Regions from separate parts of the Streptomyces sp. NPDC048606 genome, predicted to be linked through region 2. Evidence: riboswitches for the same ligand, from Rfam matches in the RefSeq annotation. Region 2 holds a riboswitch; the other holds the start of a gene.
The links. Region 2 has a riboswitch for S-adenosylmethionine ahead of thrC (threonine synthase). Riboswitches for the same ligand answer to the same signal wherever they lie in the genome.
Positions count from the first base shown of each region.

Region 1: it holds a riboswitch for S-adenosylmethionine, as region 2 does, so the genes downstream of both, AB0D01_RS19755 (aminotransferase class V-fold PLP-dependent enzyme) here and thrC (threonine synthase) in region 2, are expected to answer to the same signal.

Region 1 covers NZ_JBEZIB010000017.1:63,792-78,275, forward strand. The annotation lists gene AB0D01_RS19705 (AMP-dependent synthetase/ligase) at 1-1,276, shown strand, start outside; gene AB0D01_RS19710 (GMC oxidoreductase) at 1,498-3,114, opposite strand; gene AB0D01_RS19715 (glycosyltransferase family 4 protein) at 3,246-4,388, opposite strand; gene AB0D01_RS19720 (hypothetical protein) at 4,412-5,614, opposite strand; gene AB0D01_RS19725 (NlpC/P60 family protein) at 5,640-6,689, opposite strand; gene AB0D01_RS19730 (NlpC/P60 family protein) at 6,965-7,981, opposite strand; gene AB0D01_RS19735 (NYN domain-containing protein) at 8,294-9,658, opposite strand; gene AB0D01_RS19740 (hypothetical protein) at 9,698-9,937, opposite strand; gene AB0D01_RS19745 (rhomboid family intramembrane serine protease) at 10,063-10,785, shown strand; gene AB0D01_RS19750 (Lrp/AsnC ligand binding domain-containing protein) at 10,782-11,063, shown strand; gene AB0D01_RS19755 (aminotransferase class V-fold PLP-dependent enzyme) at 11,184-12,605, opposite strand; SAM riboswitch class IV at 12,824-12,940, opposite strand; gene trpD (anthranilate phosphoribosyltransferase) at 13,079-14,143, opposite strand; gene AB0D01_RS19765 (cytochrome bc complex cytochrome b subunit) at 14,323-14,484, opposite strand, start outside.
Region 2 covers NZ_JBEZIB010000011.1:124,532-139,015, reverse strand. The annotation lists gene AB0D01_RS14690 (CBM35 domain-containing protein) at 1-897, shown strand, start outside; gene AB0D01_RS14685 (1-phosphofructokinase family hexose kinase) at 1,042-1,971, opposite strand; gene nagA (N-acetylglucosamine-6-phosphate deacetylase) at 2,172-3,323, opposite strand; gene AB0D01_RS14675 (ROK family protein) at 3,323-4,255, opposite strand; gene AB0D01_RS14670 (extracellular solute-binding protein) at 4,467-5,771, shown strand; gene AB0D01_RS14665 (DUF3263 domain-containing protein) at 5,819-6,133, shown strand; gene otsB (trehalose-phosphatase) at 6,177-7,025, shown strand; gene AB0D01_RS14655 (trehalose-6-phosphate synthase) at 7,099-8,463, opposite strand; gene AB0D01_RS14650 (glucosyl-3-phosphoglycerate synthase) at 8,637-9,587, opposite strand; SAM riboswitch class I at 9,772-9,927, shown strand; gene thrC (threonine synthase) at 9,921-11,219, shown strand; gene AB0D01_RS14640 (MoaD/ThiS family protein) at 11,258-11,536, shown strand; gene AB0D01_RS14635 (cold-shock protein) at 11,933-12,139, shown strand; gene groL (chaperonin GroEL) at 12,454-14,076, shown strand; gene AB0D01_RS14625 (GNAT family N-acetyltransferase) at 14,171-14,484, opposite strand, start outside.

The DNA of each region.
Region 1 (14,484 bases), on a different contig from region 2:
CGCGGGCGCCGACGACCCGGCCACCATCGTCTACACCTCGGGCACCACCGGCCGCCCCAAGGGCTGCGTGCTGACCCACCGCAACTTCTTCGCCGAGTGCGGCAACGTCGTGGAGCGCCTCAGCCCCCTGTTCCGCACCGGCGAGTGCTCCGTCCTGCTGTTCCTCCCGGCCGCGCACGTCTTCGGCCGTCTGGTGGAGGTGGCGGCGGTGCTGGCGCCGATCCGGCTGGGCTGCGTACCGGACATCAAGAACCTCACCGACGAGCTCCAGTCCTTCCGGCCCACGCTGATCCTCGGCGTGCCGCGCGTCTTCGAGAAGGTCTACAACTCGGCGCGCGCCAAGGCCCAGGCCGACGGCAAGGGCAGGATCTTCGACGCGGCGGCCGAGACGGCCATCGCGTACAGCCGGGCGCTCGACGCCCCCGGCGGCCCCTCCTTCGGTCTGCGACTGAAGCACAAGCTGTTCTCCAGGCTCGTCTACAAGAAGCTGCACGCGGTCCTCGGCGGACGCGGCGAGTACGCCATCTCCGGCGGCGCCCCGCTCGGCGAGCGGCTCGGCCACTTCTTCCGCGGCATCGGCTTCACGGTGCTGGAGGGCTACGGCCTCACCGAGTCCTGCGCGGCCACGGCCTTCAACCCGTGGGACAAGCAGAAGATCGGCACGGTCGGCCAGCCGCTGCCCGGCTCCGTGGTGCGCATCGCCGACGACGGCGAGGTGCTGCTGCACGGCGAGCACATCTTCAAGGAGTACTGGAAGAACGAGTCGGCCACGGCCGAGGCGCTGACCGACGGCTGGTTCCACACCGGTGACGTCGGCACCCTCGACGAGGACGGCTTCCTCGCGATCACCGGCCGCAAGAAGGAACTGATCGTCACGGCGGGCGGCAAGAACGTCGCCCCGGCGGTGATCGAGGACCGCATCCGCGCCCACGCGCTGGTCGGCGAGTGCATGGTGGTCGGCGACGGGCGCCCGTTCGTGGCGGCGCTGGTCACCATCGACGAGGAGTTCCTCGGCCGGTGGGCCGCGGACAACGGCAAGCCGGCCGGGGTGACGGCGGCGGAGCTGCGCGAGGACGCGGATCTGATCGCGGCCGTCCAGAAGGCCGTCGACGACGGCAACGCGGCGGTCTCGAAGGCGGAATCGGTGCGGAAGTTCCGCATTCTGGCCTCCCAGTTCACGGAGGAGTCCGGGCACATCACGCCCTCGCTGAAGCTCAAGCGGAACGTGGTGGCGAAGGACTTCGCGGACGAGATCGAGGCCCTGTACCGGGGCTAGGCCCTGTCGTCAAACTCCCGCCTGCCCCGCGACGCCTGGCACGCACTCTCGCCGCACCGGGCGGAAGACCGAGTACGTCCAGTACAAGGGCTTCCGCCCGGCACGCCGAGAGCACGCACCAGCCGCCGCGGGGCCGCCCTACGGGCGACGACGAGAGTTTGACGACAGGCCCTAGGCCGCACGTCGGGAGCCGTCCGGGCGGGAGCCGTCCGGGCGGGACGTCAGCGCGGGTCCTCGGCGAGGATCCGCGCCATGTTCCGTTCGGCGAGGGCCGTGATCGTCACGAACGGGTTCACGCCGAGCGAGCCGGGCACCAGGGAGCCGTCGACCACGTACAGCCCCGCGTAGCCCTTGGCCCGGCCGTAGAGGTCGGTGGCCTCTCCGAGGACGCAGCCGCCCAGCGGGTGGTAGGTGAAGTCGTCGGCGAAGGGCCGGTTGCCGCCGAACAGGTCGTAGCGGTAGATCGTGACGTTGCGCCGGTTGATCCGGTCGAAGAGGTTCCTGGCCGCCTGTACGGCCGGGGCGTTCTGGTCCCGGGTCCAGCGCAGGCGGGCGGAGTCGGTGGCGGCGTCGTAGGTGAAGTGGCCGCGCTCCGGGTTCCTGGTGATCGCCAGGTACAGCGAGATCCAGTGCTCGAAGCCCATCGGCAGCGGGGCGATCTCGGCGAACACCGGGTTGGCGGCGTTGTCCCAGTCGTCGATGCCGAGCGCCGGCATGGTGGCCTGGTGCGCGCCCACGGTGTCCCAGAGGTGGTTGGCACGGGCGGTCATGACGTTTCCGTTGGGGCCCCAGCCCCGGCCGACCTGCTCGCTCAGCTCCGGCAGGGTGCCGGTCTCGCGGGCGCGCAGCAGGATCTCCGAGGTGCCGAGGCTGCCCGCGCCCAGGAAGAGCTGCCGGCAGCCCAGTTCCCTGACCTGGGTGACCTTGCCGGTCAGGTCGCTCGTGCGGACCGTGACCACGTACCCGCCCGCCGGGTCGGGGCGTACGCCGACCACCCGCTGCATGGTCTCGATGGTGACGTTCCCGGTGCCGAGGGCGGCGGCGAGGTAGGTCTTGTCGAGGCTCCTCTTGCCGTGGTTGTTGCCGTAGATGACCTCGCCGGCGAGCGCGGACCGCGGGACGGAGCCGGCGGCCTCGCGCTTCATGTAGTCGAAGTCGTAGACGTTGGGCACGAAGGCGGTCCGCAGGCCGGTGTTGTGGGCGTGCCGGCGGGAGGTCCGGGCGAAGCGGTACCACTGCGTGGACTCGAACCAGGCCGGGTCGATGTCGTTGACGCCGAGCATGGCGCGGGCCCGCGGGAAGTAGGTGCCGTACATCTCCTCGGCGTCGACGCGGGGCAGCACCTCGGCGAAGTACGAGCGGCGCGGGGTCGGGGCCATGCCGCCGTTGACCAGGGAGCCGCCGCCGACACCCCGGCCCACGTACACGGACATGTCCCCGTGGTCGACCCGGTCCAGGACACCGGGGTAGGGGTCGATGTCGCGGTTGACCACGTCGAGCCAGAGGAACTGGGCGAGCGGGGCCTCGGTGCGGGTGCGGAACCACATGGAGCGCTGATCGGGCGCGGAGGTGGAGGGGAAGACCTTGCCGTCGCCCGCCGGCGTGTCCCACAGCCGGCCCATCTCCAGGACGACGGTGCGCACCCCCGCCTGCCCGAGGCGCAGCGCGGCCACGGCCGACCCGTAGCCGGAGCCGACGACGATCGCCGGGGCGTACCGGGCGGCGGGGGGTTCGGCGGCCTCGGCCGAGGACAACCCGATGCGGGTGAAACCGAGCGCCGCGGCCGTCTGGAGCGCGGTGACGCCAAGGAAGTGACGGCGTGTCAGTTTGGGTGTCATGGCGGCATGATGGGCGCCTTCGCGCCAACCGGCCAGAGACGGTGGCGCCATTCATCGCGGGCACAGTCGTGGGTGGCACACGGCCCGCGCACCGGGCGCCGCCGGCCCGGTGCGGCCCGCGGGCGCGCGGACTAGAGCAGCTCCCGCAGCCGCTCCGCCAGGAGGTCCCAGCGCCACTTCTCCTCGACCCAGGCGCGGCCCCGGGCTCCCATGCGGGCCCGCAGTTCCGGGTCCCGCAGCAGGGCGACGATCCGGTCGGCGGCCTCGTCCGGCTCACCGCCGCGGACCACCCAACCGGTCTCCCCGTCGAGCACCGCGTCCGGGGCGCCGCCGGAGTCCCCGGCGACCACCGGCAGGCCCGTCGCCGAGGCCTCCAGGTAGACGATCCCGAGCCCCTCGACGTCCAGGCCGCCGCGCCGGGTCCGGCAGGGCATGGCGAAGACGTCGCCGGCGCCGTAGTGGGCGGGCAGTTCCTCCCAGGGGACCGCCCCGGTGAAGACCACGTTCCGCGCGACCCCGGTGGATTCGGCGAGCGCCCTCAGGTCCTTCTCGTAGGGGCCCCCGCCCACGATCAGCAGGGTGGCGTCCGGTACGGCGGCCAGGATCCTCGGCATGGCCGCGATCAGGGTGTCCTGCCCCTTGCGCGGGACGAGGCGCGAGACGCACACGACCACGGGCCGGTCGGTGAGCCCGAGGCGGGCCCGGACCAGCGCCCCGCCGGAGTCGGGGTGGAAGGTCTTCTCGTCGACGCCCGGCGGCAGTTGCGTCATCCGGGCAGCGGCCTCGGAAGTGAGCGCCGAGGCGATCCGCGAGCGCGTGTACTCCCCGAGGTAGGTCAGGGTGTCGGTGCCCTCGCCGATCCTGCGCAGCAGCTGTCGCGCGGCCGGCAGCTGCGCCCAACCCGCCTCGTGGCCGTGGGTGGTGGCGACCAGCCGCCGGGCGCCGGCCCGGCGGAGCGCCGGGCCCATCAGGCCGAGCGGGGCCGCCGCGCCGAACCACACCGACTCGCAACCGTGTTCGCGCAGCAGGGACACCGCCCGGCGGGTCACGCGGGGGGTCGGCAGCAGCATCGTCGTGCGGTCGCGCACCACCGTGAAGGGCTGCTCGGCGTCGAAGGCGGCGGTGGCGGCGCGACCCTCGGCGCCGTGCTTCCAGGTGGAGGCGTAGACGACGACCCGCTCGGGGTCGAGCCGCAGCGCCATGTTGTGCAGGAAGGCCTGGATGCCGCCCGGGCGCGGCGGGAAGTCGTTCGTCACGATCAGCGTCTTGTGCATCCCCGCCAACGTACCGGACGACCTCAGCGCAGTTCCTCGCGCAGGGCCTCCCGCCAGGCCCGGTCCAACCCGTCCGGGTCGATGCCGAGGACCCGCTCCAAGGCCACGGGCAGCGCCTCGCGACCGGCTTCCGTGTAGAGGCGTACGAGCTTGTCCTCGCCCCACCGGTCGGCGATGAGCCGGCAGGCCAGCCAGGCGCCCTCGTAGGCGCGCGCCGTGGCCTGCGGGTCCCCGCCGAAGGCGAAGTCGGCGTCCGCCGGGAGCGTGGCGGGGATCCGGCCCTCGCGTACGGCGCGGGCCAGCGTGGGCGCGACGCGGTCCGGGGCGAGGGAGCCACCCCGGTACGCCGCCCAGTCCGCGAACCCCTCCGACAGCCACTGCGGGGTGCGGGCGGTGGTGGCGGCGCGGGTGGCGACGTGGGTGACCTCGTGGGTCAGCACCACCCGCCGCCCCTCCTCGCCGAGCTGCGCCCACCCCTCCGGGTTGATCACCACCCGGTCGGCGGGGGCGGGTCCCGCGCCCACCCGGCCGGTGGTGACGGCGCCCAGGCCCCGGTACTCGGCGGCCGGGCGGCCCAGCAGCGCGGCCATCGCGTCCAGCGAGGCGGGCGCCAGCACCACCACCCGCCGCGCCCACTCCCCCGGCCAGGCGGCCCCGACGGCGGGCACCGCCCGGTCCGCCCCCTCGGCCAGCGCGGCCGCCTCGCCCGGCGGCCGGCCCGAGGCCAGGACCAGGGTGTGCGCGCCCCGGACCACCTCCACCGGGCCCTGGTCCCACAGCTGGGGCGGCGCGCCGGGCGCAGGTCGGTCGCCGAGCACCCGGTAGGCGCCCCCGGCCTCGGTGCGCGCGACCTCGACCTCGCGGCGCGCCTCGACGGGCGCCGTGTCGTGGCCGGCCAGCCGGTAGCGCAGCAGGGCGGGGACGCGCAGTTGCGCGCCGGGGTGCGGGGGCACGGAGGTGACCTCGTAGGACCAGTCCTCCAGGGGGATCCCGGCCGGCTTCCCGGAGGGCTCGGCCGACCAGGCGGCGACGGCCTCGCGGACCGGTCGCGCGTCGGCACCGGCGTCCGGACCGGCCGGGGCCTGGCATCCGACGGCGGCGAGGAGCAGGCCCGCCAGGAACACCCGCGCCGGGAGCGCCCGCCGGGAGCGGACGCGCCTCCGGAGCGCGCGCCGCCGCCGGAGCGCGGGCTCGCGGGGTCGTACGGCGCGCGGGACCGGGATCATCAGCCGATCGTACGCATCCCCGCGCTCAGGGCCGGGTCACCGAGGACACCGGCATCATCCCGACGGGGTCGTAGCGGACCCGGGCCCCCGGGTAGGGGGCGTGCACCACCTGGCCGTTGCCCACGTACATGCCGACGTGGCTGGCGTCCGAGCGGTACGTGACCAGGTCCCCGGGCTGGGCCTGCGAGAGCGGCACCTGCCGCCCGGCGTGGCGCTGGGCCTGGGAGGTGCGCGGCAGCGAGACGCCCGCCTGGCGGTACGACCACACCATCAGCCCCGAGCAGTCGAAGCCGGAGGGGCCGGTCGAGCCCCACACGTACGGCCGGCCGACGGCCGCGCGGGCCGCCATCACGGCCGTCATGGCCCGCCCGGAGGCCCGGCCGCCGCCGTACGCCGGGGCCGGTTCCGGCAGGCCGTCGGCGCGGCCCGCCGACCGGGAGGCCCGCTCGAAGTCGGCGCGCTCCCCGGAGGGCATGGCGTCGAGGAGCCTGCGGGCGGCGGCGAGCTTCGCGGTGACGGACCGCTTGTGGCGGGCCACGTCGGAGCGCAGGACGTCGAGCGCAGCGAGCTTGCGGCCGGCCTCCTCGCGCTGCTGGCCGATCCGCCGCTGCTCCTCGCGGAGTTCGCCGAGCTGCTGGGCCCGGCGACCGCTGAGCCGGTTGAGCACGGCGGCCTTGTCGAGGTAGTCGCGGGGGTCGTCGGAGAGCATCAGCTCGACGGTGGGGTCGATGCCGCCGGAGCGGTACTGGGCTCCGGCGAAGGTGCCCAGGACCCCGCGCATGGTGTTGATGCGGTCCTGGCCGCGGGCCACCGCGTCCTGGGCCCGGCCGATCTCGGCCCGGAGCCGGTCGGCCTTCTCGCCCGCCTCGTTGAAGGCCTCGGTGGCCTTCTCGGCCTCCTCGAAGAGGCGGTCGACCTGGGCGCGGGAACCCTGGGGTTCTTGCGGGAGCGTGGGGGCCGCTCCGGCGGGTGCGCCCGCGAGGGCCACGGCGGCGCCCGCCGCGGCGGCGGTGAAGACGGTGACCTTGGTGTTCCGGTCGGGGCCGCTGAGCCCGGTCCGGCGATGGGACGCCACGTGGAACCGCTCCCTTCCGCTGCGCGGCCCCGGGTCCGCCCCCCGTGGACGGCCGTGGGCCGGGGTTCCGCGCTGGCAGACAGTAGCCGCGCGACCACGCGCCGACCAACGACCTCCGAAGGGCCCGTACGGGGGCGCCCCGCCGCGTTCGCAGGTCACCGGCGGGGCGCGCGGTCAGGTCGGCTCCCCGCAATTCGCCCGGATGGGCGGTGTGCGGCGCGTCCCTCCGGAGCGCCGGACGGGGGCGCCCGCCGGGACGCCGGACGGGGCGGGCCTCAGATGCGGACGCCGAACCGGAACGGCATGTTGTCCAGGGACTCGTACTTGACGCCGCCGCGCGGGTTGGAGGCGTGCAGGGTGGTGTTGTTCCCCGCGTACAGGCCGACGTGGTGCAGGTCGTCGTAGAAGAAGACCAGGTCGCCGGGGCGCAGTTGGTCGCGGCCGATGCGGGTGCCGTCGTTGGCCTGGGTGTAGGTGGTGCGGGAGATGGCGACGCCCGCCTGGCCGTACGCCCACTGCGTGAGTCCGGAGCAGTCGTAGGCGCCGGGGCCGGTGGCGCCCATGATGTAGGCGCTGCCCAGCTTGGTCTTCGCGGCGGCCAGCGCCGCCCCGGCGCGGCCCGAGGCGCCCACCGGCGCGGCGGGGGCGGCGCCGCGGCCCTCCTTCGCCTCGTCCTCCTTCAACTGGGCGCGTTCGCGCGCGGTCAGCGTGTTGAGGAGCGTCTGCGCCCGGTTCAGCCTGTCCTGGGCGGTCTTCTTCTTCGCGGCGAGTTCCTCGCGGGTCGCGTCGAGGTCGGCGAGCTTGCCGGCGGCCTCCTGGCGCTGCTGCGCGAGGGCGCGTTGTTTCGCCTGGATCCGCGCGACCGCCTCGACCTGCCTGCCGCTCAACCGCTGGAGGGTGGAGGCCCTGTCGAGGTAGCCGCCCGGGTCGGCGGACAGGAGCAGGGCCACGGCGGGGTCGAGCCCGCCGCCGCGGTACTGGGCGGTGGCCAGCGAACCGAGCGCGTTGCGCAGGTCGTTCAGCTCGCCCTGGTCGCGGGCGACCCGGTCCTGGAGCCGCTCGATCTCCTTTTCCAGCTTCTCCTGGCGCTCGCGGGCCCCGTTGGACTGTTCGCCGGCCCGTTCCGCTTCCTCGTAGAGGGCGTCGACCTGTGCCTTGACCTCGTCCTTGGTCGGTCGGTCGGGGGCGGCCACGGCCGACTGGGAGGAGAGGGCGACGGCCGCCGCCGCGGTGGCGGTGAGCACGCTCACGCGCGCGCGGGCGGGCGGCTTGGTTCGACGGTGGGACGCCACGGGGGCGGACTCCTTCACCCTCCGGCCGCCGGGCGCGGGGCGCGTCCGGCGGGCACACCCCCGCCCGACACCCCGAACGGGTGACCCATCGCACGAAGGTTTGGGCGCACCATAGTGACCAGTCCTTGATCACTTCAAAGGGTCGGACGCAAAATTCCGCTTGACCGCCCGGCTTCGTCAACCGCGGCGCACACCGCGTGCCGACGGGCTCACGGTGCGTCCCCGCGCCCGCCCCCGAAGGGGCCGATCCACCCGGAACGCCCACGACGGACACGACCCGCGCGGCGGACGCGGCCCGCGCCGCGTCCGGAGTCAGGACACCCGGGCGAGCCGCTTCAGCAGCAGCGCCGACGTCACGGGCCGGGCCCCCGCCTTCGCCACCCCGTCGGCGACCTCGCGGTCGGTGGAGACCACGACCACCGGCCGGCCCGGCGGCTCCGCGCGCACCAGCTGGCGGATCAACTCGTCCGCCGTCACACCGGCCTTGGAGAACAGCACCCGCACCCCGCGCGGCGGCGCGAGCAGCACCGGCGCCGCCAGCTCCGCCCCGTCGAAGACGCAGGTCATCTCGGCGCCCGTCTGCGCGGCCAGCATCGACAGCCCGCCGAGCAGCCGCAGTCGCTGCTTCTCCAGCGGCATCGTCGGATAGCCGGTCTTCGTCACGTTGTAGCCGTCGACCACCAGGTGCGCCTGCGGCAGCGCCAACAACTGGTCCAGCAGGGCCGGATCGGTCTCCGAAAGCGCCCGCGCCGCGATGTCCTTCGGCGTCATCCGACCCGGCTCCACCGCCTCGACGGTGTCCGCGGGGCGCGTCGAGACCGGCGGCAGCGCCAGCTCGCGCCGCAGCCCGGCCGCCGCGTCCAACACGGTGTCCAGCAGCAGCCGCAGCCGCATGTCCTCGATGCTGCGCCCCTCGCGGGTGGCCCGCCGCGAGGTCTCCAGCGCCGACTCCACCTCCGCCAGGCGGGACTTGAGCCGGCGGCTCTCGCTCTCGGCCGCCGCCACCTGGGCCGCCGCCTCCGAACGGATCCCGTCGATCTCGGCGCCCACCTTGCGCAGGGCCGCCTCGCCCCGCTTGACGTCGCTCAGGGCGCTGCGCAGCTTGCGCTGAAGCGATTCCGCTTCCTTGCGCGCGGCCTCCAGCTCGGCCCGTACCTGGTCCCCGCCGGCGCGGTGGCTCTCCCGTACGTGGGCCAGCTCCTCGCGCAGCCGTTCCAGCTCCCGCCGGGTCTCGTCCCCGACCCGCTCGGCGTCGGCGCGCTGCGCCTCCTCCCCCGCGGCGGCGACCAACTTGACCCAGCCCGCCGGGCGCAGCACGTACGCGGCGGCCGCCACGTCCAGCGGATCGGCGGCGGCGGGCGGCGCGCCCGCGTCCAGCGCCCCGGCCAGCTCCGGCTGCGCCTCGCGCACCTTCTCCGCGATCCGGCCGCGGAAGACGGCGTCGCTCTCCACGGCGGCGGCCATCGCGTTGCCCGCGAACTTGGCGCGCCGGCTCGGGGTGAAACGGGCGTACTGGCGCAGCTGCGCCGGGAGGTCCGCGACCGTCAGTCCGCCGAAGGCGTCCGAGACGAGCGCGACGACCCGGCGCCGCACGCCTTCCGGCAGCGGGCGGTCGAGGACCTCCGCGGCGTCGCCGGCCGCGTCGGCCGACCCGGCGCCGCTTGCTGGCTCCACAATCCGTCACCCCTACCGTGATCTACTGTGGGCCCCGCTCCGTCAGGAGTCGGCGCCCGGCCTGTCCACGAGCTCGATCTGGTCCACCGCGTTGCACCAGCGACAGCGCACCGACTCGATGGTCTCACTGACCACCTCGCGCTCCTCGACCTTGGGCTCCCCGGCGAGGTCCAGGTGGACGTACTCCACGACCTTCGACGATCGGGTGACGTCGAACCGCGTGAGGTTGCCGCACAGGGTGCAGCGCCACCGGGTGGTGTCGGTCGGCAGGGGAACCGTCATCAGGCCGCTCTCTCCTTCGTAGCTCATTCAATCAAAGCCTTCCGCGGCGGTCGGCGGACCGCAGCACGTAACCCTACGGCCTGGCACCGCCGTCAGGTGGGTCCACCTGCGTCATGCTCTGTCTCATGATCGTAAAGTGGCGGAGCGTAGCCGACGTCGCACGCGGCCCCGTGGTCACGTACGCGCTGATCGCCGGCTGCTGCGCGGCGTTCCTCTTCGGCCCGGCCTCGGGCCTGAATCCGACCTACGGCACGGGCGAGCGGCTGCTCGCGAACGGCACCGCGTACTTCCGGCACTGGGGCGTGGTCCCCGACGAGCTCTTCTCGGGTGCCGGACGACCGCTGCTGACCCCGCTCACGGCCCTCTTCGTCCACGGCAGTTGGCTCCACCTGCTGGGGAACATGCTGTTCCTCCACGTCTTCGGGGCGATGACGGAGCAACGGATGGGCCGGGTCCCCTTCCTCGTCTTCTACGTCACCACGGGCTACCTGGCCCTCGCCGCGTACGCGGCGGCCAACGCCTCCTCGGACCAGACGCTGGTCGGGGCCTCCGGCGCGATCTCGGCGGTCCTCGGCGCCTTCCTGTGCCTCTTCCCCAAGGCGCGGGTGACGAGCCTGTTCCCGTTCCTGCTGTTCCTGCCGCTGCGCTTCCCGGCGTGGATCGTGCTGTTGTTCTGGTTCGGGCTCCAGTGGCTGGCCGCGCACCGGGCGGAGAGCGGCCCCGGAGTGGCGTACCTCGCGCACGTCGTGGGCTTCTCGGTGGGCTTCCTGTACGCGTGGGTGCGTTATCGGCGTACGACTAGAGTGGGACGACCAGTGACCGCAGTCGAGGGAGACAGCCAGCCGTGATCACCGCGATCGTGCTCATCAAGACCAGCGTGGACCGCATCCCCGAGATCGCCGAGTCCATCGCCGCGCTGGACAGCGTCAGCGAGGTCTACTCCGTCACCGGTACGTACGACCTCATCGCCCTGGTCCGCGTGGCCCGCCACGAGAACCTGGCGGACATCATCCCGGGCCGCATCAGCAAGATCCCCGGCGTGGAGGCCACGGACACGCACGTCGCGTTCCGCACCTACTCGCAGCACGACCTCGAAGCGGCCTTCGCCATCGGCCTGGACGCCTGAGGGCCGGCGCCGCGCCCGGCCCGCGCCGCGCCCGGCAGGCACGGGAGCCGGTGGGCCCGGCCGGGTGGTCTCCCCCCGGCCGGGCCCACCGGCTCCCGGCGCCCCCGCCCGCGCCGCGCCTCAGACGGCCGGGACGCAGCGGCCCTCTTCCGTGCGGTAGCGCCACTTGGCGCCGTCCGCGACCAGCTCCTTGACGGCCCCGACGAAGCGCTCGACGTGCTCGTCGGGGGTGCCCGCCCCGAAGCTGACGCGGATCGCGTTCAGGGACCGCTCGCCGGGCGCCGCCTCGGGCGCCCCGCACTCGCCCGGCTCCTGCGGCTCGCTGCCGAGCAGGGTGCGCACCAGCGGGTGGGCGCAGAAGAGGCCGTCGCGGACGCCGATGCCGTACTCGGCGGACAGCGCGGCCGCGAAGTGGGAGCTGTTCCAGCCGTCCACGACGAACGAGATGACGCCGACGCGCGGCGCGTCGTCCCCGAACAGGGACAGGACGCGGACCGCCGGGACCTCGGCGAGGCCCTCGCGGACCTTCGCGATGAGGTGGCGCTCGCGGGCGACGAGGGAGTCGAACCCGGCCTCGGTCAGAGCCTTGCAGGCGGAGGCGATCGAGTAGACGCCGATCACGTTCGGGGAGCCGGCCTCGTGGCGGGCGGCCGTGGTGTGCCACTCGACGTCGACGCCGCCGTCCTCCCGACGGGCGACCTTGCGGGAGGCGCCGCCGCCGGCGAGGTAGGGCTGCGCCTCCCGGAGCCAGTCGGCGCGGCCGGCGAGGACGCCCGAGCCGAAGGGCGCGTAGAGCTTGTGCCCGGAGAAGGCGACCCAGTCCACGTCCAGCTCCCGCACCGAGACGGGGTGGTGGGGCGCCAGCTGGGCGGCGTCCAGCACGATCCGCGCGCCGTGCGCGTGCGCGGCCGCGGCCAGCTCCTTGACCGGCCACAGCTCGCCGGTGACGTTGGAGGCGCCGGTGACGCAGACCAGGGCCGGGCCGTAGGGCTCGCGGTCGGCCAGCGCCCGCTCCAGGGTGGCGACGGCCTCGCCCGGGGTGCGCGGCGCGTTGAGGTAGGTGACCTGGGCCTTCGTCCACGGCAGGAGCGAGGCGTGGTGCTCGGTCTCGAAGACGAAGACCTGGCAGTCGGCCGGGAGCACGGCGGCGAGCAGGTTCAGGGAGTCGGTGGTGGACCGGGTGAAGACCACCTGGTCGGTGGGGCGGCAGTCGAGGAACTCGGCGACCGTGACCCGGCTCTGCTCGAAGAGGTCGGTGGACAGCTGCGAGAGGTAGCCGGCGCCGCGGTGGACGCTGCCGTAGTACGGGGCGTACGCGGCGACGTCGTCCCAGACCCGCTGGAGGGCGGGGGCGCTGGCCGCGTAGTCCAGGGCCGCGTAGGTGACCTCGCCGCCGGTCACGAGGGGGACGGTGACGTCGCGGCCGAGGACCGGGAGCGGCCCGTCACAGGCGGGCTCCGCGGAAGCGGCGCACGCGGCGGCGGACGTGGCGGCGACGGTGGCGGTGGCGGAGGAAGCGGCGGCGTTCAGGGATGCGGACATGGCGGTATCTCCCGGCAGGCAGGGCTGAATGGCTTCGGTGTGCCCGTACGCGGATACGGCGGCGCGGCCGTCGGGGGTACGGGAAAGGCCTCGGAGGAGGAAGGCGGGTGCGCGGAGGCGACCCTGGTCCGAGGGGTGAAGAAGGGGCGGATTCGCCCTATCGCATTCGCTTGCTCACGGAAAAGCTCCTCGAGAGACCAGGACCCCTGGTGTCGAGGGATCCGCGCTTGCCGCAGGCCTTGCTGCCTACGACCTGGTCATCACCCGGGGCACCCCGCCACGGAAGGAGGGTTGCCGGACAGCAAGCCGGGGCCTAAACGCTGTCACTCGTGACCTGTGAGCATCTTGCCACAAGATCCTCCGAAGACAAGACCCCGGTCCGCCATGCGGACCGGGGTCTGTTCCTCCACGCCTCTTTCACGCCGTTCTCACCGCGGGCCGTCCGCGCGGCGGACGGCCCGCGCCCCGCGTGGTCAGGCGTTGCTGGCCGCCACCCAGCGCTCCAGGGCCGCACGGGCCGCGCCCGAGTCGATGGCCTCGGCCGCTCGGGCGATGCCCGCCGCGATCTGCTCCTCCAGCGAGCCCGTACCGGGGTCCAGGGCCACGAGCGCCGCCGCCGCGTTCAGGAGGACGGCGTCCCGTACGGGGCCGGTCTCGCCGGCGAACACCCGGCGCGCCACGTCCGCGTTGTAGGAGGCGTCCTCGCCGCGCAGCCGCGAGACGTCGACGAGCTCGATGCCGACGTCGCGCGGGTCGAAGGGCAGCTCGGTGACCGTGCCCTCGCGGACCCACCACACCCGGGAGGTGGCGGTCGTGGTCAGCTCGTCAAGGCCGTCGTCACCGCGGAAGACGAGCGCCGAGGAGCCGCGTTCGGCGAGGACGCCCGCCACGATGGGGGCCATCCGGGCGTCGGCGACGCCGGTGGCCTGGGCCCGCACCTTCGCCGGGTTGGTCAGCGGGCCGAGGAAGTTGAACGTGGTCCGGATGCCCAGCTCCTTGCGGGCGGCGGCCACGTGCCGCAGCGAGGGGTGGAACCGCACCGCGAAGCAGAAGGTGATGCCCGCCCGCTCGGCCACCCGGACCACCCCTTCCGGGGTCAGGTCCAGGTTGACGCCGAGCTTCTCCAGGACGTCGGAGGAGCCGGACGCCGAGGACGCGGCCCGGTTGCCGTGCTTGACGACCTTGGCGCCGGTTCCGGCCACGACGACCGCGGACATCGTCGAGATGTTGACGGTCTTCGCTCCGTCGCCGCCGGTGCCGACGATGTCCACCGTCCGGCCCGGGACCTCGATCAGGTTGGCGTGGTCGTACATCGCCCGGACGAGACCGTTGATCTCCGCCACGGTCTCGCCCTTGGCGCGCAGGGCGACCGCGAAACCGGCGATCTGCGCGTCGGTGGCCTCACCGCGCATGATCCGGTCCATGGCCCAGGCGCTGTCGTCGGCGGTGAGGTCCTGGCCGGTCAGCAGCGCGTCGAGGACGCCCGGCCAGCCACGGGCCGCCACGCTGTCGCCGCCTGCCGGGGTCGCAACGTTCATGGTCAGCTCCTGCTGTTGGTCGGCCACCCGATGTCGGGGTCCACGTCGAAATGGGAACGATCTCAGCCTATCCAGCGCCGGAGGAAGGCGAAGAGCCCCGTCCAGACACTGGACGGGGCTCTCGCCGTGGCGACACCAGGATTGACCTGAATCAATCCCTCAAGCTGTCATGCCGGAGATCAGTGGTGGCCGTGGCCGCTCTGGATCTCCTTGTACTCCTCGACGGTGGGCTTCGGGATCTGGTTGCCCTCCGCGAACATGCCCTTGCTGAGCTTCACGCGCAGCTTCTCCGTGGCCGTCACCTTGCGCTCGACACCGTTCTCGTCGACCGTCGGGCCGAT
Region 2 (14,484 bases):
GGGGTCCAGCCCGGCGTGCCCCGTACCTCCTACAACCAGGTCCGCACCGTCGGCGAGCGGACGTACGGCGGCCAGCGCGGGGCGGTGCCGCCCCAGCAGCAGGGTCCGGCCTACCAGGCGCAGTACCAGGCCCCCGAGACGCTCCAGGCCGGCGGGTACGGCGTTCCCCAGCAGCAGCAGTACTCCCAGCCGACCCCGCCCCCGCGTGGCGGCGGTCACGGCGGCGGCGGGCGCGGTGCGCGCGGCGCGGGCGGCGGGTCCAGCCGCAAGGGCCTGATCATCGCGGCGGTCGCCGTGGTCGGTGCGATCGGCATCGGCATCGGCGCGGCGGTGGTCTTCGGCAAGGACAACGACAAGGACAAGGGCAAGGACCAGGCCGCCTCCCAGTCGGGGCAGCCGGTGCCGCCGAAGCAGGACCCGTCCGCCCCGCAGAACTCGGCCTCGCCCGAGGCCTCGCAGGTCCCGCTCCCCAAGGGGGAGGCGGCCGGCAGCGGCATGGCGCTGACCGGTGGCGCGCTGCTCCAGAACTCCGTTCCGGGTTCGAAGAGTTCCGGCGGCCAGTACGTCGGCAACTTCAACCAGACGGGCGCCGCGCTGACCTGGACCGCGGACGTGCCCGAGGGCGGCGAGTACACGCTGCACGTCAACTACGCGGTGCCGGGCAAGGACGCGAAGGTCACGCTGACGGTCAACGGGCAGAGCCCGACGCAGTCGCTGAACCTGGCCAACTTCTCCAAGGCCGAGGCGGGCGCCTGGGACAAGGGCTGGACCCGGACCTTCGCCTTCATCACCCTCAAGAAGGGCACGAACACGATGAAGATCTCGTGTGAGGCCGGCAACCAGTGCGAGGCCATATTCGACCAGCTGCGCCTGGGCTCGGGCTGGTCCCGGGGCTGACGGCCGACCGGCCCGTCGGCGACGGACGCGACGAGGGGGAGACGCACCGGGTGCGTCTCCCCCTCCGTCGTTCCCGCCGCGGCCGTTCCCGTGCCGGCCGTTCCCGCGCCGGTCGCGCGGGGCGCCGGTCGCCTCGGGCGCGGGCTACGGGGCCGGCAGCGGGACGGCCGTGATCTGCGGGGCGATCTCCTCGTAGGTGCCGGGGTCGAAGTCGCCGGCGGTGGCGGAGCGGACGGTGGCCGCCGAGAGGGCGACCGCGCGGGTCAGGCGCGCGGGCCAGGGGAGGTCCTCGGCGAGGCCCGACAGGAGGCCGGCCACGGCGGAGTCGCCCGCGCCGGTCGGGTTGCCGGACAGGGGGCGCGGCGGGGTCGCCCGCCAGGTGCCGTCGGGGGTGGCGGCGAGGAGTCCGGCGGGGCCCAGGGAGGTGACCACCGCGTGCGCGCCGCGCCGGCGGGCGGCGCGGGTGGCGGGGAGCGGGTCGCGGGAGCCGGTGAGTTCGGCCAGTTCGGCGGCGTTCGGCTTGATGATCTCCGGTCGGGCGGCGACTCCCCGGCGCAGGGCCTCGCCGCTGGTGTCGAGGAGCACCGGGGCGGCGCCGGCCGCGCGGGCGGCGCGGACGAGGAGCGCGTAGGCGCCGACGGGTACGCCGGGCGGCAGGCTGCCGCACAGGGCGACCGCGCGGGCCCTCGCGGCGAGTTCGGTGTAGCGGTGGAGGAAGGCGGCCCATTCGGCGGGGTCGATCTGGGGGCCGGGTTCGTTGAACTGCGTGGTGTCGCCGGTGGTTTCGTCGACCACGGCCAGGGTGCGGCGGGTGGCGCCCGCGCAGGGGACGAGGGCGTCGACGACGCCCGTGCCGTCGGCCAGGAGTTCGCGGACGAGGGCGCCGGTCGGTCCGCCCGCGAAGCCCGTGGCCGTCACCTCGTGGCCGAGCGCGGCGAGGACCCGGGCCACGTTCAGGCCCTTTCCGCCGGGGCGTTCGGTGACACCGGTGACCCGGTGGGAGGTGTGCGGGAGCAGTCGCGGCACCCGGTGGGTGACATCGAGTGCGGTGTTGAGCGTCACGGTGAGGATCATGGTCAGCCCCGGTCTCGGTGAATGCCGGGATCATGCCAAATACGGGGCGGCGGGCCCAGTCCCGTGGGCCCGCCGCCCCGCTCCGTACGGCCGAAAGCCGTCGAAAGGCAGCCGAAAGGGCGCCGACCGCCCGCCGACCGGGCGCCCCGGTGGTGCACCTGTGGCGCCTCGGTGGCGCCGTCGGTCGGCGAAGGGGCCGGTCAGACGGTCGGCTTGACGATCCATTCGCCGCGCCGCATGACTCCCTTGAGGTCGAAGGCCTCGTCGAGGACGACGAGGTCGGCGTACTTGCCGGGGTCCAGCGAGCCGACCTCGTCGTAGAGGCCGATGAGCTTGGCCGGGTTGGCGGAGATCGCCTGGACCACGGATTCCACCGGCAGCCGGTCGACGGTGACGGACCGCTTGAAGGCGGTGTCCAGGGTGAGGGTGGAGCCGGCGATGGAGCCGCCCTCCACGAGGCGGGCGACGCCCTGCTTGACCTCGACCTCCAGCGGGCCGAGGTGGTAGATCCCGTCGCCGAAGCCGGCCGCGTCCATCGCGTCGGTGATCAGCGCGACGCGGTGGGCGCCCGCGTGGTGGAAGGCCAGCTCCAGCATGGCGGGGTGCAGGTGGGTGCCGTCGTTGATGAGCTCGACGGTGACCCGCTCGTCCTCCAGCAGCGCCGCGATCGGTCCCGGCGCGCGGTGTTCGAGGCCCGGCATGGCGTTGTAGAGGTGCGTGGCGACGGTGGCGCCGGCGTCGATGGCCTGGCGGGTCTGGTCGTAGGTGGAGTCCGTGTGGCCGATGGCGGCGATGACGCCGTGCTCGGCGAGCAGGCGTACGGAGTCCAGTCCGCCGGGCAGTTCGGTGGCGAGGGTGAACATGCGGGCGGCGCCGTGCGCGGCGTCGACGAGCTTGCGGACCTCGGCCGGGTCGGGGTCGCGCAGCAGGTCCTCCTTGTGCGCGCCCTTGCGGCAGGCGTTGATGAAGGGGCCCTCGAAGTGGATGCCGGCGATCTCGCCCGCCTGCGTCAGTTCGGCGAGCAGGGCGGCGCGGCGGGCCAGTTCGTCGAGTTCGCCGGTGACGGTGGAGGCGACGAGGGTGGTGGTGCCGTGTTCGCGGTGGGTGCGGACGCCCTGGAGGACCTCCTCGGCGGTGCCGGAGGTGAAGGAGGCGCCGCCGCCGCCGTGGTTGTGCATGTCGACGAAGCCGGGGACGATCCAGTGCCCCGAGAGGTCGACGACGTCGGCGCCCTCGTGGGCGCTGCCGGCGATCCGGGCGCCCTCGACGATGACCCTGCCGTTGGCGACGGTCCCGGTGGGCAGCACCACCCTGGCGCCGGAGAGAACGGTGCTGTGTGCGCTTCCGGACATCAGGCAGGTACCTCCGTGGCGAGTAGGTCCCAGGCGAGCAGCCCTGCGCCCAGGCATCCGGCCGTGTCCCCGAGGGCCGCCGGAACGATCTCGGGCAGTCGTTGGAACGTCACGCGTTCCTCGACGGCCGTCCGTAGTGGTGTGAACAAGGTTTCCCCCGCCTCGGCGAGCCCGCCACCGATGATCAGCGTGCGGGGGTCCAGCAGGGTGATCGCCGTGACGAGGCCGTCGGCGAGCGCGCCGATGGCGGCCAGCCACACCTCGCGGGCCCGGGCGTCGCCGGACTCCACGGCCTTGGCGCAGTCCGCCGCGTCCGCCTCGGGGTCGCCGGAGGCGGCGGCCCAGGCGCGGGAGACGGCGGAGGCGGAGGCGAGGGTCTCCAGGCAGCCGCGCTGCCCGCAGCCGCACTCGGGTCCGCCGGGGCGGACCACGATGTGCCCGATCTCGCCGGCGTAGCCGTGGGCGCCGGCCTCGATGAGGCCGGCGATCCCGATGGCGCCGGCGATGCCGGTGCCGAGGGGGACGAAGAGGAAACGGTCGGCGCCCTGTCCGGCGCCGATGCGGCCTTCGGCGAGACCGCCCGTGCGCACGTCGTGGCCGAGGGCCACGGGGATGCCTCCGAGGCGTCTGCTGAGCATGTCGCGCAGCGGTACGTCGCGCCAGCCGAGGTTCGCCGCGTAGACGGCGATCCCCGCTTCGGCGTCGACGATGCCGGGTACGGCGACGCCGGCGGCCGAGGCGGTCGCCCCGAAGCGTTCGGCGCCGAGTGCGAGGAGTTCGGCGGCGAAGTCGAGGATCGTCTCGACGACGGCCTCCGCGCCCCGGGAGCGGCCGGTGGCGCGGCGTGCCTCGTGCAGCAGGGTGCCGTCGCCGGCGATGAGGGCGGCCTTCATCCCGGTGCCGCCCACATCGAGGGCGATGACGTGTTTCACGGGTTTCACAGAGGACAGTCTCGCGTGCTCGGCGGGGAAAGGTCTAGTCCAATGGGGGGAATTGTTGAGTGACCATACAAATCAGGACCGCTCTCCGGACACGGTCCGGACACAGTCCGCCGCGTGACGGCGTTCCGGATGTGGAGGCGACGGCAAAGTGGTGTAGACCTTACGTCGAATCGTACGTACAACAAGGGGTGGATCGAGAACCGTGAAGGGCCGTTACCTGAGCCTGGCCGCCACCGGGGCCGTGCTGTGCCTGACCGCCGTGACGCTGACCGGTTGCGGAACCGTGTCGGGTCTCACGGGGGACAACGAGGTGACCCTCCGGGTCGTGGCGGCCGACTACGGCGACAATCCGCAGAACTCCTCCGCCGGCTACTGGAAGGACCTCGCCGCGTCCTTCGAGAAGGACAACCCGAACGTCCACGTCGAGGTCAGCGTCTACTCCTGGTCCGAGGTCGACGCCAAGGTCGCCGCCATGGTCAAGGAGGGCAAGGCCCCCGACATCGCGCAGATCGGCGCCTACGCCGACTACGCGGAGGCCGGCAAGCTCTACACCACCGACGAACTGCTCTCCGTCACCACCGAGGCCGACTTCCTCGCGCCCCTGGCCGACGCCGGCAAGGTCAAGCGCGTCCAGTACGGCATGCCCTTCGTCGCCAGCACCCGCCTGCTCTTCTACAACCAGAAGCTGCTCGGCGACGCCGGCGTCATACCCAAGGACAGCACCGCCCCCTGGCAGCCGAAGACCTGGGCGGACCTGGAGGCGGCGGCCAAGAAGCTGAAGACCGCCGGCGTCCCCACCCCCTTCGCCGTGCCGCTGGGCCGCGAGGAGGCCCAGGCCGAGTCGATGATGTGGATGCTCTCCGGCGGCGGTGGCTACACCGACAACGAGGACGCCTACCAGATCGACTCCCCGGAGAACGTGAAGGCCTTCGAGTTCCTGCGCGACAAGCTGGTCGGCCAGGGCCTGACCGGCCCCGTCGAGCCCGGCAAGCTGGACCGCCAGGCCGCCTTCGACGCCTTCACGCGCGGCGAGGTCGGCATGCTCAACGGCCACCCCACGCTGCTCAAGCAGGCCGCCGGCAAGGGTGTGAAGTTCGGCATGGTCCAGCCGCCCACCACCGACGGCACCGACCACTCCGCGATGGGCGTCGCCGACTGGGTCATGGCCTTCAAGAACGGCCACCGCAAGGAGTCCGGGAAGTTCCTGGACCACCTCTTCTCCGCGAAGAACGTGACCACCTTCACCAACAAGTACGACCTCCTGCCGGTCACCACCAGCGGGTACCGGGCCATGGAGGCCAGTTCGGGCGGGTCCGCCGCCCAGCTGAAGACCTTCCTCGCCGCCCTGCCGAACTCCAAGCTGTACCCGGTCGGCAAGAAGTCCTGGGCCGGCGTCAGCGAGGACGTGAAGCAGAACATCGGACAGGTCGTCCAGCCCGGCGGCAACCCCGGGAAGGTCCTGGAGGAGATCGCGCTCAAGGCCCGCAAGGCCGACGGCGACCGCTGAACCGGTCCCCCGCCGGCGCTGTCGGCGCCCGCCGTTAATCTGGCCGTATGACGGACGACGGGCGCGAGGAAGCGGAGACGGGGGCGGGAGCGGCGGCAGAGGCGGGAGCGGGGGCGGGGCCGGGAGCGCCCGGGCCCGCCGCGCTGACCGCCGTCGAGACCGCCGTACTGGCGTACGAAGCCCGTACCTGGCCCGGCCCCGGCGCCAAGGAACGGGCGATACGCGAGGGCCTCGGCCTGACCCCCGTGCGGTACTACCAGCTGCTCAACGCCTTGATGGACGATCCACGCGCGCTCGAACACGCCCCGGGCACCGTCAACCGCCTCCGGCGCATCCGCGAGGGCCGGCGGGCCCGCCGCTGAGAAGGGGTGGGCGTCCCCGCCCGACCCCGGTAGGGTCGAACGCATGGGGAGCCATCCGCACGATCCGCCGATGCCCGTGCCCACCACCGCGGCCGGCCGCGAGGGACTCGAAGCCCTCCTCCGCGCACCGCGCGGGGCCGTGATCGCCCTCGACTTCGACGGCACCCTCGCCGACATCGTCCCCGACCCCGACCAGGCCCGCGCCCACCCCGACGCCGTGGCCGCGCTCGCCGCCCTCGCCCCGAAGGTCGCCGCGGTCGCCGTCGTCACCGGCCGACCCGCCGGCGTCGCCGTCCGCCACGGGGGCTTCGCCGGAGTACCCGGCCTCGAACACCTCGTGGTCCTCGGCCACTACGGCGCCGAACGCTGGGACGCCGTCAGCGGCATCGTCCACGCACCCGCCGAACACCCGGGCGTCGCGGCCGTACGCGCCGAACTGCCCGGCTTCCTCGACACGATCGGCGCCTGGCGCGGCACCTGGATCGAGGAGAAGGGCCGGGCGCTCGCCGTCCACACCCGCCGCGCCCAGGACCCCGAAGGGGCCTTCGCGGCCCTGCGCGAACCCCTCACCGAGCTGGCCGCCCGCCATGGGCTCATGGTCGAGCCGGGCCGGGCCGTCCTGGAACTGCGCCCGCCCGGCATGGACAAGGGCGTCGCCCTGACCGAGTTCCTCCAGGAGCGCGGCGCCGAGGCCGTCCTCTACGCGGGCGACGACCTCGGCGACCTCGCCGCCTACTCCGCCGTCGAGAAGCGCCGCGCCGACGGCCTGCCCGGCCTGCTCGTGTGCAGCGGCTCCGCCGAGGTCCCGGAACTGGCCTCCCGCGCCGACCTCGTCCTGTCCGGCCCCTCCGAGGTCGTCGCCCTCCTCGCCTCGCTGGCCGCCGCGCTCTGAGACGCCGCCCGCCCCGGGCGCCCGCCGATCCGCCCGCCGTGGGCGCCCGAGGACGGGCGCCCACCCGCGGCGCTCAGCGCCCGAGCGCCGCCAGCTGCGCCTCGAACCAGGTCGCCGGCGGCAGCGCCGTGGCCGCCGCCGCCAGCCGCTTCGTCCGCTCCGCCCGTTCCGGGGCCGGCATCGTCAGGGCCTCGTGCAGGGCCCGCGCCGTCCGCGAGACGTCGTACGGGTTCACCGTCAGCGCGTCCGCGCGCAGTTCCTCGTACGCCCCCGCACCCGTGGACAGGACCAGCGCGCAGCCGGCCTCCGACACCACCGGGATCTCCTTCGCGACCAGGTTCATCCCGTCGCGCACCGGGTTGACCAGGGCCACGTCCGCCAGCCGGTACGCGGCCAGCGAGCGCGCGAAGTCGTCCTCGACGGAGACCAGCACCGGCTGCCAGCCGGGCACGCCGAACTCCTCGTTGATCTCCGCCGCCAGCTCCCGCACCGCCGCGGTGTAGGAGCGGTAGACCTCCAGGTCCTGCCGCGAGGGGTAGGCGGACGCCAGGTGCACCACCCGCTCGCGCCACTCGGGCCGGGTCACGAGCAGCTCCCGGTAGGCCAGCAGCCCGCGCAGGATGTTCTTCGACAGCTCGGTGCGGTCCACGCGGACGATCGTCCTGCGCTCGCCGACCTCCGCCCGCAGCGCCGCCAGCTTCTCGTCCACCTCCGGCCGGTGCGCCAGCGCCCGCAGGTCGTCGCCGTCCACGCCCAGCGGGAACACCGCCGGCTTCGAGCCCGCCGCGGCCGCGCCCGCCCCGGCCCGGAAGGCCTCCGCCCACGCCTCGGTGTGGAAGCCCACGACGTCCGCGCCGAGCATCCCCTCCAGCAGCCGCGCGCGCACGTCGTCCGGGAGCATCCCGAGGAAGTCGGGGGAGGCCCACGGGGTGTGCGTGAAGTGCGCGATCCGCAGGTCGGGCCGCAGCGCGTGCAGGGCGCCCGGGACCAGCGCCAGGTGGTAGTCCTGCACCAGGACGGCCGCCCCCTCGGCGGCCTCCTCGGCCAGGGCGCGGGCGAAGGCGTCGTTGTAGGCGACGTAGGAGTCCCAGCGGCGCCGGAACTCCGCGTCGAAGACGGGCTCGCGCGGGACGTCGTACAGGTGGTGGTGGGTGAACCACAGCACCGAGTTCGCGATGCCGTTGTACGCGTCGTCGTAGGTCCCCGGATCGATGTCCAGCATCCGCACGCCCGGCTCGGCCACCCCCCGCCGGACCGCCTCGCGGTCGGCGTCGGACAGGGCCGCGCAGATCCACAGGGCCTCCGGCTGCCGGGCGAGCGCGGCGGAGAGGCCGGAGACGAGACCGCCCCCGCCGCGCCGGGCGGTGAGCGTGCCGTCGGCGGCGAGGGCGTACGAGAGCGGGCCGCGGTTGGCGGCGACGAGTACCTGAGAAGCCATGTCGCGAACCTAGCCCGGGGCACCCGCGCTCAAACTCGTGTACGTCTCGTGCCCCCGCTCCGTGCCCCCGGCCGCGCCCGGGCGGCGCGCCCCCGCCGCGTGCACCGGTCGGGGCCTGGCCCGCGCCGGGGACGTCCGCGACGCGCCGGGGCACGGGCCCGGGCACGCGGCGGTCAGGCCACGCACCGCCCCGCGTACTCGGCGATCTCCACCATCGGCGGGCGCTCCTCCGTGTCCACGGGGTGGGTCCGCGGGACGAACCCGTCCGGCCCCCGCTCGAACTGCGTCAGCTCCGGCCGCACCAGATGCCCGCGCGAGAGCCGCAGCTGCGCCGTGCGGTAGATCGCCGCGGCCATCCGGCCCAGTGCCTGCCCGTCCTGGTGCCGGTGCAGCCGGACGCCGACGTCCACCTGGGCCAGCGCGTCCAGTCCGGCGGTGTGCAGCGCGTCCACGAGCAGGCCCAGCTCGACGCCGTAGCCGACGGGGAAGGGCAACCGTTCCAGCAGGGAGCGGCGCACGGCGTACTCGCCGCCCAGCGGCTGCACGAAACCGGCCAGCCGGGGCCAGTGCAGGTTCAGCAGCGGGCGCGCCACCAGCTCCGTCACCCGGCCGCCCTGGCCGGGGGCGTCCCCCAGCGGGCGGTCGTACATCGCCTTGACGAACTGCACCTCGGGGTCGGTCAGCAGCGGCCCGACGATCCCGGAGACGAAGACGGACGAGAAGTCGCGCAGGTCGGCGTCGACGAAGCAGACGACCTCCCCGGTGGTGGCCAGCAGGGAACGCCACAGCACCTCGCCCTTGCCGGGCAGCGCCTCGATCCTCGGCAGGATCGCGTCCCGGTGCACCACCCGGGCGCCGGCCTTCGCCGCCACCTCCGCCGTGCGGTCGGTGGACCCGGAGTCGACGACCACCAGCTCGTCCACCAGCGGGAGGTCCGGGCCGTCCATCAGATCGCGCCGGATCACCTCGACGATCCGCCCGACCGTGGCCTCCTCGTCGAGCGCGGGCAGCACGACGCTGACCGTCGTCCCGGTGGCCCGTTTCCGCTCGATCAGCTGGTCGAGCGGTCGGTCGGCGGCGGACCAGGAGCGGTCGGCCAGCCAGCGCTCCACCTCATCCAGCACTGTCGGTACTCCCTGACGCTCGGTGTTTTCGGCCGAAATGTGATCCATCTCGCCGTTCGGACGGCTGTCTCAACCGCCCGGCCCTTCGGTTACAGTCTTGAACAACGCGAAGGACCACCGCATGCCGGGGGTCCCGCGCACAAACGCACCGGCGCGCCCTCCAGCGCGGTAGCCGGCGCCATACCGCTCATCCAGAGGGGCAGAGGGATACGGCCCGTTGAAGCCCCGGCAACCCTCCAGTCGGTTCTCGCGATCGCCATCGGCGACATCAGCGGGGTCCCCGACTAGGGAAGGTGCCAATTCCGTCTCATGGCGAAGTGCGCCATGGGGAAGATGAGGAGAAAGGGCCTCGCCATCATGGCTGCACAGACTGTCGCCACCTCTGTCGATCTCGGACCGGCCAACGGTCTTTCCTGTCGCGAGTGCGGCACCCGCTTCGAACTCGGACCGATCTTCGCGTGCGCCGAGTGCTTCGGACCGCTGGAAGTCTCCTACGACCTGCCCACCGGTGACCCCGAGGCCCTGCGCGCCGCCATCGAGGCCGGCCCGAACAACATCTGGCGCTACGCCCCCCTGCTGCCCGTCCCCGCGGACGTGGCCTCCAAGCCCAGCCTGAACCCCGGCTTCACCAAGCTCGTGGACGCGGCCAACCTGGCCAAGGAGCTCGGCGTCACCGGAAAGCTGTACGTCAAGGACGACTCCGGCAACCCGACGCACTCCTTCAAGGACCGCGTCGTGGCCATCGCCGTCGAGGCCGCCCGCGCCTTCGGCTTCACCACCCTCTCCTGCTCCTCCACGGGCAACCTGGCCGGCGCCGTCGGCGCCGCCGCCGCCCGCGCCGGCTTCCGTTCCTGCGTGTTCATCCCGCACGACCTGGAGCAGGGCAAGGTCGTCATGGCCGGTGTCTACGGTGGCGACCTGGTCGGCATCGAGGGCAACTACGACGACGTCAACCGCTTCTGCTCCGAGCTCATCGGCGACCCGCTCGGCGAGGGCTGGGGCTTCGTCAACGTCAACCTGCGCCCCTACTACGGCGAGGGCTCCAAGACCCTGGCGTACGAGATCTGCGAGCAGCTCGGCTGGCGCCTGCCCGACCAGATCGTGATCCCGATCGCTTCCGGCTCCCAGCTGACGAAGATCGACAAGGGCCTCCAGGAGCTGATCAAGCTCGGTCTCGTCGAGGACCGGCCGTACAAGATCTTCGGTGCCCAGGCCGAGGGCTGCTCCCCGGTCTCGACCGCCTTCAAGGCCGGTCACGACGTGGTCCGCCCGCAGAAGCCGAACACCATCGCCAAGTCGCTGGCCATCGGCAACCCGGCGGACGGCCCGTACGTCCTGGACATCGCGCGCCGCACCGGCGGCTTCGTCGAGGACGTGAACGACGAGCAGGTCGTCGAGGCCATCAAGATCCTCGCGCAGACCGAGGGCATCTTCGCCGAGACCGCGGGCGGCGTGACCGTCGGCGTGACGAAGAAGCTCATCGAGAACGGGCAGCTCGACCCGTCGCTGACGACCGTCGTCCTGAACACCGGCGACGGCCTGAAGACCTTGGAGGCGGTCGCCGCGGACAGCGGTCAGACGGCCACCATCCGCCCGAGCCTGGACGCGTTCCGCGCCGCCGGCCTGGCCTGACCACTTCTCCTCCGCACTACCGGAAAGGCAGTAGCGCCATGAGCGTCAACGTCCGCATCCCCACCATCCTGCGCACCTACACCGGCGGCGTCGCCGAGGTCCCGGCCGAGGGCGCGACCCTCGCCGAGGTCATCGAGTCCCTGGAGAAGAACCACCCGGGCATCGCCGCGCGCGTCCTGGACGACCAGGGCAAGCTGCGCCGCTTCGTGAACGTCTACGTGAACGACGACGACGTGCGCTTCGAGGGCGGCCTCGCGACGGCGACGCCCGACGGCGCCGGCGTGTCGATCATTCCCGCCGTGGCCGGCGGCTGCTGACGCCCCACGCGTTTCGCACGAGAAACAGAATTGCCCCCTCCGCCGAAAGCGGAGGGGGCAATTCTGCTTGATTGGGCGCGGTAGAGTTGGGGAAGTCCCCTCCGCTGTTCTTGCCCGCCGCATATGAGCGGGCCGCGGGAGGGTTGACATTGAGTCAACATGTGCGCGCGCTTTGGGGCTTTGGCGTGGATTGTCAGGCCCGAGTTGCCCTGGAATATGCCAGATTTTCACTCTATTTCCACGTTTCCGTGTGTCCAGATTTCTCGTCGGATTGACCTGTTGCAGACAGCAGCGGTGCGGATACATTCAGCCCCGGTCGAGGCGTTCCGGCGCAAGTTCTGACCCGGGTCCGCGAAGTGCGGTCCTGCGCAAGGGCCAGTAATAGGGGAGTTAGGCATGGCTCAGGGCACCGTCAAGTGGTTCAACGCGGAGAAGGGCTACGGCTTCATCGCGGTCGACGGTGGCGCGGATGTGTTCGTCCACTACAGCGCCATCCAGATGGACGGGTATCGCACCCTCGAAGAGGGCCAGCGGGTCGAGTTCGAGATCTCGCAGGGCCAGAAGGGTCCGCAGGCGGACATGGTCAAGCTCGCGGCCGGCTGAGTCCCAGCGCGTTCGACCACCGATACGTACGTACGAGGGGCCCACATCCCGGACACGGGATGCGGGCCCCTCGGCGCGTTCCCGGGCGTGTCCCGGCGCGCGGCCGGTGGTGTTGCCCGAAGCCGCTTGCACTCGTGGGGGTCGAGTGCTAATCATTGGCGTTAGCACTCTCCGGGTGAGAGTGCTACTAAGAGGACCGGGTCGGTGAGGCCCGCAGGGTCCGGCGGGAAGGAACCGCCGGAGTCGCAGGCCGTCCGTCGCGGGCGCGGGCGCGGTCCGGAGCAATCCACCCCTGTCCGGGAGGACCACTTCAGATGGCCAAGATCATTTCGTTCAACGAGGAGGCCCGGCGCGGTCTCGAGCGTGGCATGAACCAGCTCGCGGACGCCGTCAAGGTCACCCTTGGCCCCAAGGGTCGCAACGTCGTCCTTGAGAAGAAGTGGGGCGCCCCCACGATCACCAACGATGGTGTCTCCATCGCCAAGGAGATCGAGCTCGAGGACCCGTACGAGAAGATCGGCGCCGAGCTGGTCAAGGAAGTCGCCAAGAAGACGGACGACGTCGCGGGCGACGGTACGACCACCGCCACCGTGCTGGCCCAGGCGCTGGTCCGCGAGGGCCTGCGCAACGTGGCCGCCGGCGCCAACCCGATGGCCCTCAAGCGTGGTATCGAGAAGGCCGTCGAGGCCGTCTCCGCCGCCCTGCTGTCCCAGGCCAAGGACGTCGAGACCAAGGAGCAGATCGCCTCCACCGCCTCGATCTCCGCCGCTGACACCCAGATCGGCGAGCTCATCGCCGAGGCCATGGACAAGGTCGGCAAGGAAGGCGTCATCACCGTCGAGGAGTCGCAGACCTTCGGTCTGGAGCTTGAGCTCACCGAGGGCATGCGCTTCGACAAGGGCTACATCTCGGCGTACTTCGCCACCGACATGGAGCGTATGGAGGCGTCCCTGGACGACCCGTACATCCTGATCGTCAACTCCAAGATCGGCTCGGTCAAGGACCTGCTGCCGCTCCTGGAGAAGGTCATGCAGTCCGGCAAGCCGCTGCTGATCATCGCCGAGGACGTCGAGGGCGAGGCCCTGTCGACCCTGGTCGTCAACAAGATCCGCGGCACCTTCAAGTCCGTCGCCGTCAAGGCCCCGGGCTTCGGTGACCGTCGCAAGGCCATGCTCGGCGACATCGCCATCCTCACGGGCGGCACGGTCATCTCCGAGGAGGTCGGCCTCAAGCTGGAGAACGCCGGTCTCGACCTGCTCGGCCGCGCCCGCAAGGTCGTCATCACCAAGGACGAGACCACCATCGTCGACGGTGCCGGTGACAGCGACCAGGTCCAGGGTCGCGTCAACCAGATCCGCGCCGAGATCGAGAACTCCGACTCGGACTACGACCGCGAGAAGCTCCAGGAGCGCCTCGCGAAGCTGGCCGGCGGCGTGGCCGTCATCAAGGCCGGTGCCGCGACCGAGGTCGAGCTCAAGGAGCGCAAGCACCGCATCGAGGACGCCGTTCGCAACGCGAAGGCGGCCGTCGAAGAGGGCATCGTCGCCGGCGGTGGCGTGGCCCTGCTCCAGGCCTCCTCGGTCTTCGAGAAGCTGGAGCTGTCGGGTGACGAGGCGACCGGCGCCAACGCCGTGAAGCTCGCCCTGGAGGCCCCGCTGAAGCAGATCGCCGTCAACGGTGGTCTCGAGGGTGGCGTCGTCGTGGAGAAGGTGCGCAACCTTCCGATCGGTCACGGCCTGAACGCCGCGTCCGGCGAGTACGTCGACATGATCGCCGAGGGCATCATCGACCCGGCGAAGGTCACGCGTTCCGCCCTGCAGAACGCCGCGTCCATCGCCGCGCTGTTCCTGACCACCGAGGCCGTCATCGCCGACAAGCCGGAGAAGGCCGCTGCCGGCGCTCCGGGCGGCATGCCGGGCGGTGACATGGACTTCTGATCGGCCCCCGGCTGATCGGCTGTTCTCGAACGAGGGCGGCACCCCGCACGGGGTGCCGCCCTCGGGCGTTGTCCGGGCCCGGTGTCGCCCGGCGTCAGAGCCGCTTGAGGAGGTACACGTCCTCGTGGCCGGCGGGGAACCCGGGCACGCGGGCCTGCTCCTCGTAGCCGTGGCGGGCGTAGAAGGCAGGCGCCTGGAAGGTGAAGGACGACACCAGGATCGTCACGCAGCCGCGCCGGCGGGCCTCGGCCTCCGCGGCCTCCAGCAGTCGCGTGCCCCAGCCGCCGCCCCGGCTGTCCTCACGGACCCAGGTCATCCCGATCCCGGCCCGGTCCCCCCAGCTCCACCCCGACAGCCCGGCGACGAGGTCGCCGTCCGCGTCGGTGATCCGCACGGTGAACTCCGCCT